4 regions of the Rubrobacter sp. M3-4 genome follow, and region 4 is predicted to be linked to each of the others. Evidence: riboswitches for the same ligand, from Rfam matches in the RefSeq annotation. Region 4 holds a riboswitch; each other region holds the start of a gene.
What was found. Region 4 has a riboswitch for thiamine pyrophosphate ahead of thiE (thiamine phosphate synthase). Riboswitches for the same ligand answer to the same signal wherever they lie in the genome.
Positions count from the first base shown of each region.

Region 1: another riboswitch for thiamine pyrophosphate. It lies ahead of cytX (putative hydroxymethylpyrimidine transporter CytX); the one in region 4 lies ahead of thiE (thiamine phosphate synthase).
Region 2: another riboswitch for thiamine pyrophosphate. It lies ahead of thiC (phosphomethylpyrimidine synthase ThiC); the one in region 4 lies ahead of thiE (thiamine phosphate synthase).
Region 3: another riboswitch for thiamine pyrophosphate. It lies ahead of thiT (energy-coupled thiamine transporter ThiT); the one in region 4 lies ahead of thiE (thiamine phosphate synthase).

Region 1 covers NZ_JCBAJP010000016.1:5,394-10,742, reverse strand. The annotation lists gene rpe (ribulose-phosphate 3-epimerase) at 1-62, opposite strand, end outside; gene AC6EKW_RS14035 (serine protease) at 139-1,020, opposite strand; gene AC6EKW_RS14030 (type IV pilin protein) at 1,148-1,543, opposite strand; gene cytX (putative hydroxymethylpyrimidine transporter CytX) at 1,685-2,986, opposite strand; TPP riboswitch at 3,036-3,156, opposite strand; gene AC6EKW_RS14020 (NAD(P)/FAD-dependent oxidoreductase) at 3,264-4,601, shown strand; gene AC6EKW_RS14015 (AI-2E family transporter) at 4,701-5,349, shown strand, end outside.
Region 2 covers NZ_JCBAJP010000003.1:30,336-35,684, forward strand. The annotation lists gene AC6EKW_RS03985 (RelA/SpoT family protein) at 1-2,122, opposite strand, end outside; TPP riboswitch at 2,198-2,313, shown strand; gene thiC (phosphomethylpyrimidine synthase ThiC) at 2,404-3,750, shown strand; gene AC6EKW_RS03995 (ABC1 kinase family protein) at 3,736-5,349, opposite strand, start outside.
Region 3 covers NZ_JCBAJP010000006.1:131,153-136,501, reverse strand. The annotation lists gene AC6EKW_RS08870 (Crp/Fnr family transcriptional regulator) at 114-866, shown strand; gene AC6EKW_RS08865 (ferredoxin family protein) at 1,010-1,261, shown strand; gene AC6EKW_RS08860 (NUDIX hydrolase) at 1,339-1,899, shown strand; TPP riboswitch at 1,906-2,007, shown strand; gene thiT (energy-coupled thiamine transporter ThiT) at 2,024-2,575, shown strand; gene thiD (bifunctional hydroxymethylpyrimidine kinase/phosphomethylpyrimidine kinase) at 2,585-3,376, shown strand; gene thiM (hydroxyethylthiazole kinase) at 3,373-4,170, shown strand; gene AC6EKW_RS08840 (YqjF family protein) at 4,167-4,907, shown strand; gene thiE (thiamine phosphate synthase) at 4,907-5,349, shown strand, end outside.
Region 4 covers NZ_JCBAJP010000004.1:100,736-106,084, forward strand. The annotation lists gene AC6EKW_RS05960 (TenA family protein) at 1-357, opposite strand, end outside; gene AC6EKW_RS05965 (M67 family metallopeptidase) at 354-788, opposite strand; gene thiO (glycine oxidase ThiO) at 785-1,906, opposite strand; gene thiS (sulfur carrier protein ThiS) at 1,908-2,882, opposite strand; gene thiE (thiamine phosphate synthase) at 2,879-3,547, opposite strand; TPP riboswitch at 3,627-3,721, opposite strand; gene AC6EKW_RS05985 (glycosyltransferase family 2 protein) at 4,031-4,867, shown strand; gene AC6EKW_RS05990 (6-phosphofructokinase) at 4,914-5,349, opposite strand, start outside.

The DNA of each region.
Region 1 (5,349 bases), on a different contig from region 4:
TCCGCGGAGAGTATGGAAGGGGCGCACACGACCTTCTTGCCGAGCTCCCTGTAGAACGCCAAGGGCAAACCTCCCGAGTTTTCGCGCACGACGCCCGAGAGATCATTCTACAGAACGCAGGATGGAGGCGTCCCGCCCCTACCTCGCCGCAGCCCGCACGATGAAAGATCTTATACCGGGGCTGTTGACCTCGGTGTAGACGCCGGGATAGTGGGCCCTGGCACACCCTATGCCGTAGCTGACGATCCCGACCTCGACCGGATCTCTGCCGGCTTTGAAGAGCGGCCCCCCGCTGTCCCCCTGACAGGCGTCTCTGCCCCTGCGCCCGGCGGCGACCATGAGCGTCGGGAAGAAGCGCGCCTGCGGACCCTCGTGAGCGTAGTCCCTCTTCGCGGCGGCGTCGGAGACCACGGGGACGGCGGCCGCGCGCATCCGGTCGGAGGGGGAACCGTTCTCTGAAGTCGTTCCCCAGCCCGCGACCGTGAGCAGCCGCCCCGGACGCTCCAGGTAGTTCTGCGCGGCGGTGGAGAGCCCAACCGGCTTTATCCCCCTCACCGGGCGGTCGAGCTTGAGGACGGCGACATCGTAGCGGTTGTCCCGTGCACCGTCGTAGTGCGGGTGCACGTAGGCGGCCACCGCACGCCGGATGACCCCCTGATGGCTCGTGATGACCGTCCTCCCGACGGCGAGCGTCACGCTGCGGGCGTCCACCACGCAGTGGGCGGCGGTGAGCACGCTATCCGGATCTATGAGGGTGCCGCCGCAGAGGGCCTCCCCTCCTCCCCTGACCCCGACCTGCAAGACCGCCATGAAAGGATATTTCCCGTTCGGCACGGGCTTGCCGCCCACGATCTGAGAACCGCTGCCACCGGCGTGGACGAGCGCCGGGTCGAAGGCAGGACCACGCTGGAGCGCGATGCGGTGGATCTGCGGGGCACCGCCCTCAACCTCCCGGGCGTGCGCGGGGTCCGCCGGCTGCAGCAGCGTCAGCACGGCTGCCAGTACAACCAGCAGAGACACCCACAGCGCACCCCTGAATGGTTCTGCCTGGTTCAATTAGATTCCTTTCTCTCTCCGGCCGGTGGCAGTGTACAAAAAGGCGCCCCGGAAGGGGCGCGAAACTTTCAGTTTATGCTACCGAATGAGTTCACGGACAGGTACCTTGCACCGGAGCCCCATCATCCTGGGTCATCTTCCAATCGACCCCACCGCCGCTAGAGTGAACACAGTATGTGTCGCCGGTACCATTACCATCGACTGGAGGATTGGAACCGTTGAAGCCATAGGGTCCCAACTGGGCAACCGGCACGTAAGATCCACCCTGGGTGTTTGCAACCTGCTCGGCTGATGCAGCTTCACGCACATTAGCCTCCGCTCGAGCAGATTCTGCCTTTGCTCTCTGCCCCAAAAACGTCGGGATCGCTATCGCGGCGAGTATCCCGATTATGATCACGACGACGAGGAGCTCGATGAGGGTGAAGCCGCGTTCGTCACGCCGGGCCTCCTTCATTTGCTCGAGCTTTTTCCCTATCCAGAGCAGCATCAACCATCTCCTTCCATACATCTTCCCGCCTGGTCTTCCCGCTCGATCGGTCCAGGTCTCGCTGCAACCGGTTTATCGGCCGGATAGAGAGAGGGCTTTAGGATTTTGCGAAAATTTTCGAAAAAATTTTCCCGCCAATCTTCATCCTCCCCGCACGCGCCGTCGGGAGCCACCCCGGGCGGACGAGAGCTGCGCGCCGGCGCGCAAGGCGAGGTAGAGCACCCCGGCGAGGGCGAACGAGGGGATCGAAGCTCCCAGCCCGGGGAGCTGGCGGGTGATGAACTGATAGGCGGCGACGCCCACAGCCCACGAGAACACGGCCATCCAGTCGAAGGCCGGTCCGCTCTTCTCGTAGACGGCATCCGCGTCGATCCTGCGGCGGCGCAGCAGGAAGTAGTCGGCGGTGACGACGCCGAAGAGCGGGGCGAAGACCGAGCCGAGCAGGAACAGGAAAGACTCGTAGCGCCCCATGGGAAGCACGGCCGCGGCGACGAAGGCCACCACGCCGAAGAGGACGACGAAAGCCCGCTGCGGTACGCGGGAGAAGATGTTCCCCGCCGAGACCGCGCAGGAGTAGAGGTCGGCGAAGGCGTTGTCCGTCTCGTCCACGAGCACCAGGATCAGGGCTGCGACCCCGATCGGGAGGGCGAGTATCGCCTGCGCGATGCCGCTCGTACCGAGCGCGAGCACGGCGAGCGCCCCGAGGGCGTAGAACCAGATGTTGGTGACGAAGAACCCGACGTAGGTGCCGAGCGCGGCACGACGGGCGCTGCGGGCGAAGCGGCTGTAGTCGGCGGCGAGCGGGAGCCACGAGAGCGGCATGGCCACGACGAGGTCTACCGCCTGCGGAAAGGTGAGGCCTCCCTTCCCCGGCTGAGAGAGCGCGCGTGAGAGGCCGTAGTGCGAGAGCAGGTAGTAGGTCAGGTATACGGTGGTCAGCAGAAGCAGCCATATACCCACCTTCTCCAGCCACACCCTCACCACCACCAGCGGCCCGCCGAGAGCGAAAGCCACGCAGACGAGCGTGAAGAACACCAGCCAGAACCAGTGCAGCGAGGTTCCGAGCAGACTGTGGGTGATGGCACCGGCCGCCCGGGTCATTATGATCAGCTCGAAGGCCGTCCAGCCGACGAGCTGCACGACGTTGACCACGGATGGCAGGTAGGATCCGGCGGAGCCGAGCGTCGGGCGCAGGGAGGCCATCGTCGGGAGACCGTGGTCCGCCCCCATCACGGTGGGGACCAGCAGGATCAGGTTCCCGATGACCGTCCCGGCCACGATGGCCGCGAGCGCGGCCCCGAACCCTAAAGCCGGCACGAGCAGGGTGCCGGCGACCATGACGAGGAGCCCGGCCCCGTAGCTGCCCCACAGAACGGTGTAGTCCCAGGCCCCGAGCGTACGCTCATCGGGGGGTACCGGACGCGGGTTGAAGGGCGCGCTCACGGCAGGAGCTCCAAGTCAGGATCGGGGAGAAGGCAAGAGCGTGGTGAGAAGCCGTTCATCTTTTCGTCCCTCCGTCGGCATTACCCGAATCAGGTTCAAAGGGTCGGCGCCACCGTAAGAGAACGGCGCCCTCTCAGCTTCCTCCGGCGGAAGCTCCCCTCGGGGGGTAGTGTACAGCAGGGCGCGGGCATCTTCTAGATAAAGCAGCGGCAACCTCATACAGGTAGACTCTTCTCTGGAAAACGGGTGGTTGCAAGCGAAGACGGAGGTAAGAGCGGTGAGGAAGAGGCTTCTGACGGCGGCCGCGCTCGGAGTCGCCGGTCTGTATGCGCGACGGCGCAGACCGGAGAGGCTCGGCGTCTCCTACCAGGAGGCGCGGCGCAAGGTGGTCATAGTCGGCGGCGGCTTCGGAGGTATCGCGGCCTTCGATCAGCTGGCGCAGAGCTTCGCCGGGAGCGACGAGCTCGGGGTACTGCTGCTCGACCGGGTGAACTACACGACCTTCTGGCCGATGGTTCCCTCGGCGATCTCCGGCAACGTCGAGGTCCGGCACATGGCCTACCCGCTCAGACGGCTGGTGATACCCCGCGGGGGCGAGTTCTTCCAGGGCGAGGTCGTGGGGGTGGATTTCGAGCGCAGGAAGGTCAGGACGGAGTTCGGGGAGTGCGACTACGACCACCTCATCCTGGCACCGGGGAGCCAGACGGCGTTCTTCGGGGCGAAGGGTGCGAAGGAGCACGCGATAGACCTCAAGGGCCTGCGGGAGGCGCTCGAGGTGCGCGGCAGGATCATAGACCGCTTCGAGGAAGCCGAGCGTTTGCGAGACAAGGCACCGCAGGGTCTCCTCACCTTCGTCTTCGTCGGCGGCGGACCGACCGGGGTCGAAGGGGTCGCCGACGCCCACGACCTCATCTTCGACGTACTCAAAGACGACTACCCAAACGTGGACTTCGATCGGGTGCGCCTCGTGCTCGTCAACGCCGGGGAGAGGATCCTAAAGGGAATAGACCCCTCGCTCGCCAACGCGGCCTCCCGCCGCCTCGCCGCCCAGAGAGTGGAGGTCATAAACAACACCAAGGTCGATGAGGTCTCCCCAAAGCACGTAAAGCTCTCCGACGGCAGGACGCTCCCGGCACACACCACCGTCTGGGCCGCCGGGATACAGCCGCCGCCGCTGGTCGAGGGCCTGGAGGTCGAAAAAGACAAGCGGGGAAGGATAATCGTCGACGAGTACATGCGGGTAAAAGACAGGCCCGGCGTCTACGCGGTCGGGGACTGCATAACGATCGACTACGACGGTCCCCCCGTCCCCGCGCTCGCCCAGTCGGCCGAGCAGGAGGGGAGGAGCGCCGCGTTGAACCTGGCCGCGGAGATCAGAGGCGAAGAACCCATCCCCTTCCGTTACCAGCATCTCGGGCAGCTCGTGGATCTCGGTGAGACCGGCGCACTCACCGACATACTCGGCGTCAGGGTGAGCGGGTTGCTCGGCGCTCTAATCTGGAAGGGAGTCTACCTCTACGAGCTAGGCTACAACCTCAACCGGGCGCAGGTGCTCTTCGACTGGACGGTGGACCTCTTCACCAGGCCGAATATCTCCAAGCTCTTCGTCGACTGAGCGGGATTCCAGCTTAGGAAAGGCACCGGACAGGAATACAATAGCCTCGCGGACACAGAACCGCCGGGCAAACCCCGGCACCGGGAGAAACGGAGGCAGATGAGCGAGGCCCCACCGGAGAGCGAGAGCCGGATGCAGCGGGACGGACGCGAGCCGGGCTGGTTTCGGCGCGGTGCTCCGCTGGCGGTGCCGGTGCTGGTCGCCGCGGCGCTGGTGGTGCTCTACGAGCTCATCCCGGTGATCGAGCTAATCGCGATCTCCGCGATCCTCGCGCTCATCCTGCGCTCTTTGGTGCTGCTTCTGGGCCGGTTCGGCATCCGCTCCTGGGCGGCCGTCCCGATCCTGCTCGGCCTGCTCACCGCGGTGGTGGCGTTCATCTGGCTCGTGATGCTCCCACACATCGCGCACGAGGTGGTGACGCTGGCCCGGCTGACGCCGGCCTACATAAGCTCGCTGGAGAATCTCTCGCACCAGCTCCATGCGCGGCTGGGCTTCTTCCCCAACCTCTCCAGCGACCTGAGCCACCTACAGAGATACCTGACGGGCCTCCTCGGCTCGGTGCCGACCTTGCTGGGGAAGGCGACGAACATGCTCATCGACACCATAGCGGTAGTGGTACTCTCCCTGTACATGGCGAACGATCCAGGATCACTCATCCGGGGGATAGCGCGCTTCGTCCCCGAGGGCAGACGGCACGAGTTCCACGACATAGTCACCAACCTGGAGGGAAGGCTGCGGGGATGGCTGA
Region 2 (5,349 bases), on a different contig from region 4:
TGAAGGCGAAGCGGGAGAGCGCCGTCCGCTCCTCTATCGTGTCCACCCGCGCAGAGATGATGCTCAGCCCCGCATCGGAGATCGTCCGGGTGATGTCGCTCAGAAGATGCGTCCGGTCGAGCGCCTCGACGAGGATCTCTACCGTGAAGAGCTTGTCCGGCCCCGCCGCCCACTCCACCTCGACGAAGCGCTCGGGGCTGCGCGCCCTGAGCGATCGGGCGTTCGGACACCCGGACGCGTGCACCACCACCCCCCGCCCGAGCGAGACGTAACCCACGATCTCGTCCCCGGGAAGCGGCGTGCAGCACCGGGCGAGCCGGGTGAGGACCCCGCTCGAACCGACGACCCGCACGCCGGTCTCCTCTCCGTCGGAGGGCAGCGGCAGCGGCGCGAGTGCAGGGCTCGTGCGCTCCTCCTTTTCGCCGGCCTCCTCTTCCTCCTGAGTCGCCAGCACCCGCTCGGCGATCCTGTTCGCCACGTTCTCTGCCGAGAGCGAACCAGCCCCCACGGCGGTGAGCATCTCCTCCGGAGAGGGGTGGTTGACCTTCTCGGCGACCTCCTCCCAGACTTCCTGCGGCACCCGCTCCACGTGCCGTTTCTTCAGGAGCTCCTGGACCTTCTCCCGGCCCGAGGTCAGGTTCTCCTCCCGGTCGGCCTTGTTGAAGTACTGCCTTATCTTGTTGCGCGCCCGTCCGCTGTGCACCACCGAGAGCCAGTCCCGGCTCGGGCTCGCACTCTTGCCGGTGAGGATCTCCACCCTGTCGCCCGAGACCAGCTCCGAGTCGAGCGGCACTATCCTGCCGTTGACCTTCGCCCCGACGCAGCGGTGGCCGACCTCGGTGTGGACGTGGTAGGCGAAGTCTATCGGGGTGGCGCCGGCCGGCAGGCTTATCACGTCCCCCTTGGGCGTGAACACGAAGACCTCATCGGCGACCAGCTCGTCCTTTAGGAAGTTCATGAACTCCGTCGAGTCGGTCGTCTCCTTCTGCCACTCGATCATGTTCTTCAGCCAGTTGAGCCGGTCCGCCCGGCTGCCGCCGTCGCGCTCCTTGTACATCCAGTGCGCCGCGATCCCGTACTCGGCGGTGACGTCCATGTCGTGGGTGCGGATCTGGATCTCGAGCAGCTTGCCCTCGTTGGACATCACCGTCGTGTGCAACGACTGGTACATGTTGAACTTGGGCATCGCGATGTAGTCCTTGAAGCGCCCCGGGATCGGCTTCCACACCGAGTGGACGACCCCGAGCGCCGCGTAGCAGTCGCGCACCGAGTCCACCACGACCCGCAGGCCGGCAAGGTCGTAGATCTCGTTGAACTCCTTGTTGCGCCGGACCATCTTGTCGTAGATCGAGTAGAAGTGCTTGACCCTCCCGCGCACCTCGGCCTCGATCCCGGCCTCGCCAAGGTGTCCTTTGAGCTCCTCGGCCACCCGGGCGATGAACGCCTCCCGATCGGCCCGCCGGGCGGCCACCAGCCGCTTTATCTCCTCGTAGCGCCGCGGGTGCAGCGTGGCGAACGAGAGATCCTCCAGCTCCCACTTGATAGAGTGGATCCCGAGCCGGTGGGCGAGCGGTGCGTAGATCTCGAGCGTCTCCGTGGCCTTCTTTATCTGGGTGTCGCGGTGGAGGTACTCCAGCGTGCGCATGTTGTGCAGCCGGTCGGCGAGCTTGATGATGATCACGCGCACGTCCCGACTCATCGCGACGACCATCTTGCGCAGCGACTCGGCCTGCGCCTCCTCCAGGTTTCCGGACGGGAGCCGCTTGAGCTTCGTGACCCCGTCGACGATCTCGGCGACCTCGCTCCCGAAAAGCTCACCGAGCTCTTCTTTGGTCACGTCCGTATCTTCTATGACGTCGTGCAGGAGCCCCCCGATGATCGTCGTCGTGTCCATCCGCAGATCAGCGAGGATGTCCGCCACGGCGAGCGGGTGCTCGACGAAGGGCTCCCCGCTCTTGCGCGTCTGCCCCCGGTGGGCGGCGTGCGCCAGACGGTAGGCCTCGGCTATCTCCTCCTCCCGTCCCTCCGGGCTGTAGGAGGAGACTTTCTCTATGAGGGAGGAGATGGTGAGACCCTCTCCCTGGTTGCGTCCTGGCTGTTCGGTCGTCCTGGCGAGCTCCATGGCAGCAAGATTCTAACATCACCCCCTCCCGGGGATGTTGCACCCCGCCCGCAAAAGCGTTACCCTTCCTTTCGTAAGGAGGAAACGGGGAGCTCCCGGCCAAGGGGGCTGAGAGGGCGCTTCGATGCCGCGCCGACCCGCAGAACCTGATCCGGGTAATGCCGGCGGAGGGAGATTGGTCACAACAACCAGGCAACGCGTGGGTACCGGTGGAATCTGCCGGTGCCTTTTTCGTGCCTCCGCCACCTCCCGGGTCCCGAAGGGAAGGAGGCGAGAGCACATTGAGCACTCGAGAGACGGACGGCTGCGCAACCCAGCTGCACCAGGCCCGCCGCGGCGTGATCACCGAGCAGATGCGTCATGTCGCCCGCAGGGAGAACACGTCCCCGCAGACCATCCGCGAGGAAGTCGCCAGCGGACGCATGATCATCCCGGCCAACGTCAACCACGCCTCGCTGGAGCCGATGTGCATCGGCAAGGCCGCCCGCGTCAAGATAAACGCCAACATCGGCAACTCCCAGACCACCTCGGACATAGAAGGTGAGCTGGACAAGCTCCATACGGCCCTCGAGTACGGTGCGGACACGGTCATGGATCTCTCCTCCGGAGGTGACATACCACGCATCCGACAGGCCATAATCGAGGCGAGTCCCGTACCGGTAGGCACCGTTCCGATCTATGAGGCTGCCAGCCGGGTAAAGCAGCCCGAGGACCTGAGCGGGGAGCTGCTGCTGGAGGTAATAGAAGAACAGGCGGAGCAGGGAGTGGACTACATGACGATCCACGCCGGCATCCTGCTGCAACATCTGCATCTGGTTCAGAGACGCATAACCGGCATAGTCTCCCGCGGTGGCGGGTTGCTGGCACGCTGGATGGTACACCACATGCGTCAGAACCCTCTCTACGAACGCTTCGACGACATCCTCGAGATCTGCCGCCGCCACGACGTCTCGATCTCGCTGGGCGACGGGCTCCGTCCGGGGTGTATCGCCGACGCCTCGGATGCGGCCCAGTTCGCCGAGCTACGCACGCTGGGTGAACTCACCGAGCGCGCCTGGGAGAAGGACGTGCAGGTCATGATCGAAGGGCCGGGGCACGTACCGCTCGACCAGCTCGAGGAGAACGTGCGGATACAACAGGAGGTCTGCCACGAGGCCCCTTTCTACACCCTCGGTCCGCTCGTCACCGACATCGCCCCCGGCTACGATCACATAACGAGCGCCATAGGCGCGGCCGTGATGGGCTGGCACGGCACCTCGCTGCTCTGCTACGTCACACCCAAAGAACACCTCGGACTCCCAGGCAAAGAAGACGTCAGGCAGGGTCTCATCGCCTACCGTATCGCAGCACACGCCGCGGACGTGGCACGCGGCCGCCCCGGCGCCAGGGATTGGGACGATGCGCTCTCCCGGGCACGGTACGCCTTCGACTGGAACCGCCAGTTCGAGCTCTCGCTCGACCCCGCGACCGCCCGCGCCATGCACGACGAGAGCCTGCCGGACGACTACTTCAAGAGCGCACAGTTCTGCTCCATGTGCGGACCCAAGTTCTGCCCGATGCACAACTTCCGCGATGTGGACTGGGCGGCGCTGCGCAGCGCCGCCACGAAAAGCTCACAGTCTGCCTGAGCGGATGATCACGGTGAGCTCCAGGACGGCGAGCAACACCGCGAGGACGAAACAGAAGAAGGCCAGCACCGGCACGTCCAGGTAGGGAACCCGCGGTCCACCCCGCACGAACCCCCCGATGAGGGCAGAGCCGATGAGCAGGGCGCCGGTCACGAGCGCGAAGACGAGCCGGTTGGCGAGCACGTCGATCTGAGAGCCCAGCCGGTCGAGCCCCCGGTGGTTGAGCCTGACCTCCAGCTCTCCGTCCTCGAGTTCGGAGAGCAGCTGATGCACCTGCTCCGGATAGTCCGCCGCGTAGCGGGCATACTCCACGGCCCTCCTGCGAACGGTCCGCGAAAGGGCGCCGGGGCTGGTGCGCTCGGCGAGCAGCCGGCGGGCATAGGGACGAGCCACCTCGTAGACGTTGAGCGTGGGGTCTATGGAGCGGGAGATCCCTTCGGCGGTCACGAGGGCCTTCACCAGGAGCGGGAAGACCGGCGGGACCCGGAGCCTGTAGCGCCTGACGAGCGCGATCAGCTCGGAGAGGGCCTGCCCGAGCGTGACCTCTCCGACCGAGAGACCGGAGTACTTGAACAGAAACTCCCTGAGCTCCTGCACCAGGTCGTCGCGCACCTCGGCCTCGTAGCGCACCCCGAGATCCTCCAGCCCCCGCAGGACCGCGGCGGCATCCTGCCGGATGACGGCGATGAAGAGCCTCGAGAGGGCGTCGATGTCGCTGCGGCTCATGTAGCCGACCATCCCGAAATCGAGCAGGGCGAGCTCCCCCTCGGGGGTGAGAAAGAGGTTGCCGGGGTGCGGATCACCGTGGAAGAAACCGTCCTCGAAGGCCATCTTGAAGATCGCATCCGCCCCCATCGAGGCCACCCGCCTCCTCTCGGCGGGGGCGAGCGAGAGCGGCCTGAGCTCGTTGAAACGCCTCCCCCGGATGAACTCCATGGTTATGAGGCGCGGCGTGGAGAACTCCGCATGGATGGCCGGGATCTTCACCGGGGTGCCGGCGAAGTTGTGCGCGAAACGCCGCGCGTTCTCGGCCTCCACAGAGTAGTCGAGCTCCCGCCGGATGACCCCTTCGAACTCGGCGACGAGGGGACGCACGCTCACGAAGAGGCGCTCCCCGAGCCTGGTGTCGACGAAACCGGCGAGTTCGCGCATCAGCACGAGGTCGCCCTCGACCCGCCTCCGGGCGCCCGGACGCTGCACCTTGACCGCCACCTCCTCCCCGCCGCGTAGCGTGGCGCGGTGCACCTGCCCTATGCTCGCCGACCCGAGCGGAACGGGGTCGAAGTCCGAGAAAACCTCACCCACCCCCGCGCCGAGTTCCTCCTCGATCACCCGCTGCACCGCTTCCAGCGGCACCGGGGAGGCTGCATCCTGCAGCTTCTGCAGCTCGGAGAGGACGCTCTCCGGAAAGATGTCCGAGCGGGTCGAGAGGAGTTGTCCGAACTTGACGAACGTCGGGCCGAGCTCCTCGAGCGCCCGACGCAACCTGACGCCGAAGTTCGGGGCGAGCAGCTCCTGCACCCCCCTGCTCTCGCGCCGCTCGCGCCGGACATCGAAGAGGAACCCGAACCCGTGCCGGACGAGTATCCGTCCGATCTG
Region 3 (5,349 bases), on a different contig from region 4:
TGCGCCTCGAACGCCGTAAGCCACTCCATCGGCATGTTCTCTCTGCAGAGAGCCGCCACTTGGCGTATAAATGGGGAAGATGGGAGCGCGGGTCGAGACAGGAAGGGCCAGACTTGTACGGTGAGAACGCACCGCCATCCTGGGCGCGGCTGCCCGGGGCCAGATGCCGGGCGGTAGAGCACCTCTCCAAGCTCGAAGGGCTGCAGGAGTTCGAGGTCTTCGAGGGGCTCGGCGAGGAGTTCTTCCAGGCGCTCGCCATCTCGGCGGCCGTCCTCGAGATAGCGGCCGGAACCGCCCTCTACCGGGAGGGAGAGCCCTCTGGGGCGGTGTACTTCATGCGCGAAGGGCGGGTCAAGATCTATCGCTCCTCCGGCGGGCCCAAAAACCGCGACCAGATCCTCGGCGTCTTCGGCGACGGCGCGATCCTGGGGCTCGCCTCCGCGCTCGAGGGGCAGCCCCAGAGCCATGGGGCCACAGCCCTCACCGACTGCGTGCTCTACGGCGTCTTCCGGGAGGATCTCCTGGAGATAATGGAGCGCTTCCCAGCCGGGGCGGTGCGCCTCTCCCGCGTGCTCGCAGCCCGCAGCCGGGAGCTCGAAGACCTCGTCGGGGACCTCGTCTTCCACAGCGCCCCCCAGCGGGTCGCGCGCATGCTGCTCGACCTCGCCGCCGAGGAGGGGCGGGTGACCAGGAGGGGCGTCGTGTTCTCACCCTCCCTCTCCCGGCAGGAGATGGCCGAGGCGACCGGCATCTCCCGCGAGGCGCTCTCCAGGACCCTCTCCCGCCTCGCCTCCGAAGGCATCCTGGAGCTGGACAGCAAGTCCATAACCATCCTCAAACCCGCGGAGCTGCGCGCCCGGACCTGATTTGATCTGGGTCACACGAAGTCATGACCGGCATCATGACCTCCGATGATGGCGATCAACGCCGGGTTTCTGCTCCCTTCCGGGGTTGATATAAAGCCGAAAGCACAGAAGAAACGGGAGGCTCTCCAAGAGGAGGAAGTGGTTTGGCCTACGTGATCACGGAGCCGTGCATCGGCGAGAAGAACCAGAGCTGTGTCGAGGTCTGTCCGGTCGACTGCATCTACGACGGTGGGGATCAGTTCCTGATCAACCCGGAGGAGTGCATCGACTGCGGGGCGTGCGAGCCGGAGTGCCCGGTCGAGGCGATCTTCCCGGAGGACGAGGTCCCCGAGGACATGCAGAGCTACATAACCAAGGCCCAGGAGTACGACTTCTCCGGCCAGGAGCCCGGCTGAGCCGGCAGGCCGGAGAGTACGTCACCGCGAGACCCCGCCCGTTCCGGGCGGGGTCTTCGTCTATACTCTCCCTCCGTATGACCGATGGGAGCTGGAGCACGCTCGCGAGCCGCTACGTCTACCGCAACCGCTGGTGTGCCCTGCGGGTGGACGAGGTGAGGCTGCCCGACGGAGCGACGATAGACTACTGCGTGCTCGAGAGCGGCGGGTTCGCCTCGGTGGTGCCGCTCACGGACGACGGCGGCGTGGTGCTCGTGCGTCAGTGGCGGCAGCCGCTCGGTCGGTTCACGCTGGAGCTGCCGAGCGGAGCGGTGGACGCCGGGGAGGATCCCGGGGAGGCTGCCCGGCGGGAGCTTTTCGAGGAGACGGGATACCGGGCCGAGAGGCTGGAGCGCCTCGTCTCCGTGCACACGAGCACCGGGCGCACCGACGAGGTCTGCCACCTCTTCCGCTGCCGGGCGCTGCCGGACGAGAGGGGGCCGGCTCCCGAGCCCACGGAGTTTTTGCGCTCCGTAGTGGTGCCGCTCGGCGAGGCGCTGGAGAAGATCGCCGCCGGTGAGATAACCGACGCCGCCACCGTCCTCGGGATCTCGTGGGTCGCCGGAGGTTGTGGGGTGCACGGTGGTGGGGTAGAGTAGCACGAGGAACGAGTACCGGGGAGCCGCGAGGCTGAGAGGGCGCGGACGCGCCGACCCGTCGAACCTGATCCGGGTAATGCCGGCGCAGGGAGAGAAGCCTGGCGCACCCCGTGAGAGGAGGGCCGTGAGCGGGTTCAGGGACACGAGGGTGCTCACCGAGGCGGCGCTGGCGGTGGCGCTCGCGTTCGTGCTGGGGCTGGTGAAACTCTTCAGGATGCCGGAGGGCGGTTCGATCTCTTTCGAGATGATCCCGCTGGTCCTGCTCGCGCTGCGTCAGGGCCCCGGCGTCGGGGCGGTTGCGGGCGCGGCGTACGGCATCCTCGACCTGATCCTGGACCCCTACGTCCTCAACCCGGTGCAGGTGCTCTTCGACTACCCGCTCCCCTTCGCCGCGATGGGGCTCGCCGGGCTCTTCCGGCCCACCCCGCGCGGGGCGGTGCTCGGCACGGTGGCGGCGGTGGCCGGGCGCTTCGTCTGCCACTTCATAAGCGGGGTCGCCTTCTTCGCCTCCTACGCCCCTAAGGGCTGGAACCCATACCTCTACTCCGCCGCGTACAACGCCGGGTATTTGGTGCCGAGTCTCCTGATCACGCTCGCCGTCGTGGTCGTGCTGCTGCGGGCGCTCGGGGCAGCGCGGCCCTCGCGGCGGCAGCTGGAGTTGTCGAGGCATGCTTAGGGAGGAGAGATGAAGACCGCGCTCAGCATAGCCGGGAGCGACTCCGGAGGTGGGGCGGGCATCCAGGCGGACATCAAGGCCTTCGCCCGCTGCGGGGTGCACGGAACCACCGCGATAGTCGCGATCACGGCTCAGAACACCGTCGGGGTGAGCAACATATTCGCGCTGCCGACGCAGGTGGTGATCGAGCAGATCGAGGCGGTCGTCTCGGACATCGGGGCGGACGCGGTGAAGACCGGGATGCTCTTCAACGCCGAGATCGTCTCGGCCGTGGCGGGGGCGATCCGGCGGCTGGGGCTCAAGAACGTCGTCGTGGATCCGGTGATGGTCGCCGAGAGCGGGGCCACGCTGCTCGAACCGGAGGCCGTGGACGCCTACCGCGAGGAGCTCCTGCCCCTCGCCGACGTCATCACCCCGAACCTCGACGAGGCGTTCGTCCTCGCCGGGCGGAAGAAAGACCCGGAGGAGGTCCACGGGTGCGCACGCGACCTCGCGGAGCTGGGGCCGGGGGCGGTGATCATCACCGGCGGGCACCGCGCTTCCGGTGCGGACCTGCTCTACGACGGCGAGCATTTCGTGGAGATAGAAGGCCCGGTGCACGAGAGTGGGGCGACCCACGGCTCCGGCTGCACCCACTCCTCGGCCCTGGCCGCCTTCCTCGCGCGCGGCTTCGGCCTCGAGAAGGCGGCCCGGAGGGCACGCGCCATCGCCTCCGAGGCCGTCGAGTACGGTCTCACGGGGATAGGCCGCGGGGCGGGACCGGTGAACGTGCTCGGGCCGCTCATGGAGGGGGAGGGATGAGAGCGGAGGAGGTCCTGCGCAGGATCGGGGACGAGAAGCCCCTCGTCCACCACCTGACCAACTACGTCACGGTCAACCTGGTCGCGAACGTGACCCTTTGCACCGGGGCGCTGCCGGTGATGGCGCATGCCGTGGAGGAGGTCGAGGAGATGGTCGCCTCCGCCAGCGCGCTCGTAATCAACATGGGCACGCTCGATCCGCAGTGGATAGAGGCGATGCTCCGGGCGGGGAAGGAGGCCAACCGGCGCGGGGTGCCGGTCGTCTTCGATCCGGTGGGTGCCGGGGCGACCTCATTCCGCTCCCGGATGGCGCACAGGCTCCTCTCAGAGGTGGAGATTGTCGCCGTCTGCGGCAACGCCGGGGAGATAGCGACCCTCGCCGGGCTCGAGGCCGAGGTTCGCGGGGTCGAGAGCCTCTCCGGGGACGCGAAGGAGGCCGTCCGCGGGGCCGCCCGCGCGCTCGGCACGACGGTGGCCGCGACCGGCCCCACCGACTACGTGAGCGACGGGGGACGGATGCTCGCCGTCTCGAACGGGCACCCCTTGATGGGGCGGGTCGTGGGGAGCGGCTGCGCCTCGACCGCGGTCATCGGGTGCTTCGCCGCCGCGGGTGGGGGAGATGTGGAGACGGTCGCGGGGGCGCTGGCTTTCTTCGGGCTCGCGGGGGAGGCCGCCGCGCCGCTCGCCGACGGGCCCGGCACCTTCGAGCCGCGCCTGCTCGACGCGATAGCTTCGCTCGCGGGGAATCCGGAGGGTCTGGAGGGCAGGCTGCGCGTGGAGGAGGTTTCGGCTTGAGCGCCCGGGCGGTGGTGCGTGCCCCGGTGGTCCCGCGTGGTCCGTGGGCGCTCTCGATGCGCTGGCACGACCTGCTGTTCATGCACTGGCCGGTGCCGGAGGAGGTGCTGCGTCCCATGATCCCCGGCTCCCTCGCGGTGGATACCTTCGGGGGGAGTGCCTGGCTCGGGGTGGTTCCTTTCCGGATGAGCGGGGTGCGTCCGCGCCCGTTGCCGGCCGTGGAACATATCTCCGACTTCCCGGAGATCAATTTGCGCACCTACGTCGTCGGTGCGGACGGAGAAGCTGGGGTGTGGTTCTTCAGCCTGGACGCGGCGAGCCGGCTCGCCGTACGCCTGGCGAGAACCTTCTACGGCCTGCCGTACTTCGACGCCCGCATGTCCTGCCACCCGGAGGGCGGGTGGGTCCGCTACGAGAGCGTCCGCACCCACCGGGGGGCACCTCCTGCGCGCTTCGCCGGGCGCTACCGCCCGAGGGGGTCGGTCTTCGAGGCCACCCCCGGCTCGCTCGAGGACTTTCTCACCGGCCGCTACCTGCTGTACTCCGCGGGGAGGGGCGGGAGGCTGATGCGCGCCGCGATCCGGCACCGCCCCTGGCCGCTGCAGCCCGCCGAGATCGACGTGGACCGGTTGGAGATGACCTCCCAGGTGGGGCTCGAGGAGCCTTCCGGGGAGCCGCTTTTGCACTTCGCCAGATACCTGGAGGTCGTCGCCTGGTTTCCGGAGGAGGTGGGGTGATGAAGGAGAGGCTCGGATCCGCGCGTCTTCTGCTCGTGACCGCGCCGCGCGAGGATCTCGTCGAGCGGGTCGGGGCCGCCCTGCGCGGCGGGGTGGACATCGTGCAGCTTCGGGACAAGGAGGCCTCCCGGGAGGAGCTCCTCCCGCTCGCGCTCGAGCTGAAGGAGCTCTGCGAGCGGGCCGGGGCGATCTTCACGGTCAACGACGACGTGGAGCTCGCCCGCGAGAGCGGCGCGCACGGGGTGCACCTGGGGCAGGAGGACGCCCCGATCTCCGAGGCCCGCCGCGTGCTCGGGGAGGCGGCGATCGTCGGGCGCTCGGCCGGGAGCCTCGAGGAAGCCAGGGAGGCCGTCGAGGAGGGCGCGGACTACCTGGGGGTCGGTGCGGTCTACGCCACCCCGACCAAGCCGGAGGGCGAGGTCGCCGGGCTGGAGCTCGTGAG
Region 4 (5,349 bases):
GGCCGGGTAGGGCTCGTCGGCGAGGGCGCGCAGGAAGCGCAGGTAGGATTCGGTCGCGCGTTCGGGCCGGGCCGAGAGCGTGAGGTTCCTGCGGCGCGCCTGCTCCTCGAACCAACCCAGCTCCTCCTCCAGGGCGGCGATGCCGGACTCGAAGAGGTTTTGGTCCCGGCGCGGAGCGCCCGGGAGGAGGCGGCGGAGAAGACCGAGCTCCTCCTCGACGAACATGCGGTCCTGAACGAGCCACCGCTCGAACGCCCCTTCCGGCAGGGTGCCGTCCCTCACACCTTCGAGGAAGGGGTGGCGGGTCGCGCCCTCCCACGCTCTGCTGTGGTTCCCGATGAGATCGCCCGCTTTCATGTCCGTCCTCCTGCGGTCTTCGCCTCTCGCCCGGTCTGGACTATCGAGATCGGTGTGTTCCCCGAGGGCGTTATCCGGAAGGCCCTCACGTCGGGATCCGTATCCGCGAGGGAGACGATCACGTGCGCCACGTCCGGGTAGAGCGCGAGCCGGCGGTCGCGGGGGGAGGGAGCGGCGGGGGTTCTCGGGTGGGAGTGGTAGGTCCCGAGGAGCTCGAGCCCCAACCGCCGGACCTCGCGCATCGCCGCGAGTTGTGCCTCCGGCTCCATCTCGAACCGTGTCTCGGGGGTGAGGGAGACGTTCGGGATCGGATAGAGCCGCATCACCCTGCCCGCTTGCCCGGCGAGCAGGCCGCAGACCTCGCGCGGGGCGTGCCCGCGGGCTTCTTCGAGGATCTCACGCAGGATGTTCTCCGGCACCACGAGCTTCATCGCTGCCCCTCGAAACGCAGCGGGGAGAAGGGGGAGAGGTCGACCGCGGGTTGCTCCCCGAGCGCGAGAGCCGAGACCGCATCTCCGGTGATGGGGGCGAGGAGGACCCCGTTGCGGTAGTGCCCGGTGGCGATGAGGAGCCCCTCGGGGTCTCCCGCAGGCCCGATCAACGGCCTTCCGTCGGGGGTTCCGGGCCGGAGCCCTCCCCACGCTCCGGCGAATGGGCTTCGGGCGAGGTGCGGGAGCAACCCGATGGCGGCCCCGGAGAGGCCGGCGACACCGCCGAGCGTGGGGCGGCGGTCGTGCGTGCCCGGCTCTTCGGTCGCCCCCACGATCACGCGGCCGTCCCGCTTGGGGACCAGGTAGCATTCCTCGTCCCACACGTTGGAGGTGATGGGCGGAGTGGTGGTCTCGACGGAGAGGATCTGCCCTTTCACCGGCGCCACCGGGAGGCGTATGCCAAGGTGTCTGGCCAGCGTACCGCTCGCCACCCCTCCGCAGACGACGACGCTCCCCGCTGCGATCTTCCTCCGGGCCGTTCGGACACCGGCGATCCTGTTTCTCTGGCGTATCAGCCCCGAGGCGGGCTCTCCCTCGGAGACCTCGGCTCTGTTGCGGGCCGCCGCGAGCGCGAGAGCGCGCACGAGCCTGGGGGAGTTCACCTGTCCGTCCTCCGGGAGGTAGAGGGCGCCGGAGATTCCGGCGGAGAGCGCGGGCTCGAGCTCGCGCACCTCTGCTCCGTCCAGCCACCGGGCGGAGAGCCCCGCTTCTCTCTGCCAGCGAAGCGCCTCGGAGAGATCTTCGGCGTGCGCCTCGGAGAGGGCGACCCGCAGCGTCCCCTCCCAGACGTACTCCGCGTCGAGACCCGTCACCTCGTACAGCTCGGCTCCGAGTTTGCGGTGCATCTTCCGGCTCTCGAGGAGCAGGTCGAGGAAGGAGTCCGGACCGCGGGCTTCGGCCTGAGCGGCGAGCATCCCGGCCGCCGCCCCGGAGGCCCCCGACCCGACCGTCTCCGCCTCGAGCAGGACGACTCTTGCCCCGCGCCGGGCGGCGTGGTAGGCGACGGAGCACCCGACCACGCCGCCCCCGACCACGACGACGTCGGCGGAGGGGTTCATCTCAGGAGCCGCTCCCGACCGGCACTCCCCGTGTCGGGCTCGAGGGAGCGGCGAGAGGTTTGGCCTCCATCCGTCCCGCGAGGTACGCCAGACGCCCGGCCTCCACCCCGCGGCGCATCGCTTCGGCCATGAGCGGGGGATCTCCGGCCCGGGCGATGGCGGTGTTGACCAGCACGGCGTCGGCGCCGAGCTCCATCGCGAGGGCGGCGTCGGAGGGGACGCCTATCCCGGCGTCCACTACGACCGGGACCGAGACCCGCTCGATTATGCGGCGGATGGAGGCCCAGTCGGGCATACCCTGCCCGCTGCCGATGGGGGAGGCCAGGGGCATCACGGTTGCCGCCCCGGCCTCCTCGAGCCGGAGGGCGGCGACGAGGTCCGGGCTGGTGTAGGGGAGCACGACGAAGCCCTCCTCCACGAGCACCTTCGTGGCCTCGACGGTCGCGGCGGTGTCGGGCCAGAGCGTGCTGGGCTCGCCCACGACCTCCAGCTTGAGCCAGTTGGTGCCGGTGGCCTCGCGGCCGAGGCGGGCGAGCTTGACCGCCTCGGCGACGGTCGTGGCCCCGGCGGTGTTCGGCAGCAGGCGGTAGCGGGAGGTGTCGATGTCCTGCAGGATCGGACGCTCCCCGGCGTCTATGTAGCGGACGGCGACGGTGACCAGCTCGGTGCCGGACCTCTCGAGCGCCTGTTTCATCGTCTCGGGGTCCGGGTACTTGCCGGTGCCGAGGAAGAGGCGCGAGGAGAGACGCTCCCCGGCGATCACGAGCTCGTCGCTCCCCCCTGCGACGGCGTGGACGAGCTCGACCTCGTCGCCCTCCCGCAGACGCCGGCTCTTCCATTCTTCGCGGTGCACGATCTCGCCGTCCACCGCGACGACGACGGACTCACCGGTGAGGCCCTTGCGGGCGAGCAGGGCTTCGATGGTCGGGTCTTCTTCTTCCATCTCGAAGGGCTTCTGGTTCACCGTGATCCTCATCGGGCTCCTTTCCTCTCGGGTTTCGGGAAGGGATGCCTCGGGGCGTGGGGGGAGGTCTCGAGCGTCTCTCTGATCTTCTCCGCGGTCGATCGGGGGTCTTCTGCGGCGAGGATTGCGGAGATCACCGCGATCCCAGAGGCGCCCGTCGCCGCGACCTCCCGCGCGTTGGATGCGTCTATCCCCCCGATGGCGAGGACCGGCACCTCCACGGCTTCTACGACCCGTGCGAGCTCCCGCACGCCACGTGGAGGGAGCCCTGGCTTGGAGGAGGTGGGGTAGACGTGCCCGAAGGTGAGGTAGTCTGCCGCCACCTCTGCTCTTTTCGCCTCCTCTACGCCGTGCACCGAGACGCCGAGCAGGAGTCTTCCCCCCACGACGCGCCGGGCGGCCTCCGGCGGGAGGCTCTTGGCGGCCAGATGGACTCCGTCGGCACCCGTCGCGAGCGCGACGTCGACCCGATCGTTGATGAGGAGGAGGGCGTCTGCCGCACGTACCGCTGGAGAGATGGCCAGCGCCGTTTCGTAGAGGAGAAGGGCCGGCCCTCCCTTCTCACGCAGCTGTACGGCGTCGATGCCGCCTTCGAGAGCGCCGACGACCGCGTCTCCCAGTGGGTGGGACGATCTTCTGCGGTCGGTTATGAGGTGTATCTGAAAGCGGCGTTCCAAATCTCGCTGCCTCCCTCGGCGGCGGTAAGAAATACCGCCGGCCGCTTTTCGGGGAGGCGCGGCGGCAGCGCCAGTTCCGCTGCCCCTATCCACGCTTCCCTCCGCCGGTACTGACCGGATCAGGTTCCAAGGGTATGCTCTCAGCCCCTGCGCGAGGCACCCCCAGCGTTCGAGGGGCAGTTTAGCACGAGCGGGCGGTTCTTGGCTGTGCATGGTGCATGCCTTAAAATTTATGCGATGCGTGAAGCGTCCTTCCCCCGCACGACTTCGGACGGCCGTGGTGCGCCCGGAGCGAAGACCGCTCCGGGCGGCCCGAGGGTCGTGGACGGGGCCATGGACGAGCCCGAGGGGAGGGCGCCACCGCACCACCCTCCACCCGTCTTCTGCGAGCGAGCACTTCTCTCTCGCTGACTTCCCGGCGCAGGGACGTCGCAGGATCCTGCGCCGCCCGGAGTGGATCTCTCGTGACGGAAGGAGGTGGTGGTGCGCTTTTCTCTCGTTACGCCGACCCTCGGCCGGGAGAAGGAACTCGAACGCCTGCTGGACTCTCTGCTCGAACAGAGCTTCGACGACTTCGAGATCATCCTCGTAGACCAGAACCCGGATGGGAGGCTGGATCCGCTGGTCTCCCGCTACCGGGATGTCCTGCACCTGCACCACCTGAGGTCGCCGCGCCGCGGCGCCTCGAGGGCCAGGAACACCGGGCTCGCCCGCTGCCGGGGTGAGATCGTCGCGTTCCCGGACGACGACTGCTGGTACCCGCGTGACCTTTTGGAGAGGGTGGACCGCTTCTTCACCCGGCACCCCGAAGTAGACGTCCTGTGCACCAGGCTCGTCGACGGACGGGGTGCCTCCTGCATCCTCGACTTCGATACCGAACCCGGTCCGATCGACCGCATCAACGTCTGGAGGCGCAGCATCGAGTCGACGATGTTCCTGCGCCGGGAGAGTACCCGCCGCCTCTGGTTCGACGAGAGCCTGGGCACCGGTTCCGGAACCCCGTGGGGCTCCGGGGAGGGAACGGACTACCTCTTGCAGCTCATGGATCGCGGTGCATCGTTGTATTACGACCCTGAGATCGCCGTCATGCACGACCCTCCGGTACCGCCTTTCGACGAGAGGGCGATGAGGCGCGCGTACACCTACGGGTGTGGGATGGGGAGGGTTCTGAAGAAGCACAAGTATCCCGCCGGGGCGAAGCTGCGGTTGCTGGGTGCACCGCTCGGGCAGGCGCTCCGCTCCGCGGCCGGCGCGAAGGGTGGTGCGGCCCGCTACCATCTGAGGGTCTTCGGCGGGCGGGCGAGGGGCCTGATGATGTAGAGGGCGAGCGCGGAAGCGCTCGCCCCTTGCGTTACGGAAGCGTTCTCTAGCCGAAGAAGGTGCTCAGGACCTGCTGCAGATCTTCGGGGACGGTCCTGGTCTCGGAGGTCGCCTCCTCGAGCGAGACGGTCACCACGTCGTTTCCGCGCAGGGCGACCATCTTGCCCCACTCGCCGTTTTTCACGGCCTCGGCGGCGCGCAGCCCGTAGCGGGTTGAGAGGATGCGGTCGTAGGCGGTCGGGGTGCCGCCGCGCTGCAGGTGCCCCAGGACGACGTGGCGGGTGTCTATCCCGGTGCGCTGCTTCAGTTCCTTGGCGAGGGTCTCCGCGATGCCTCCGAGGCGGACGTGTCCGAACTCGTCGCGCTCGACGTCCTGGGTTATGTACTCCTCGCCGAGTGTCACCCCCTCGGAGACGGCGACGATGCCCCACTTCTCGCCGCGCTCGGCGCGCTTCTTGAACAGGTCCGCGACCGCATCCATG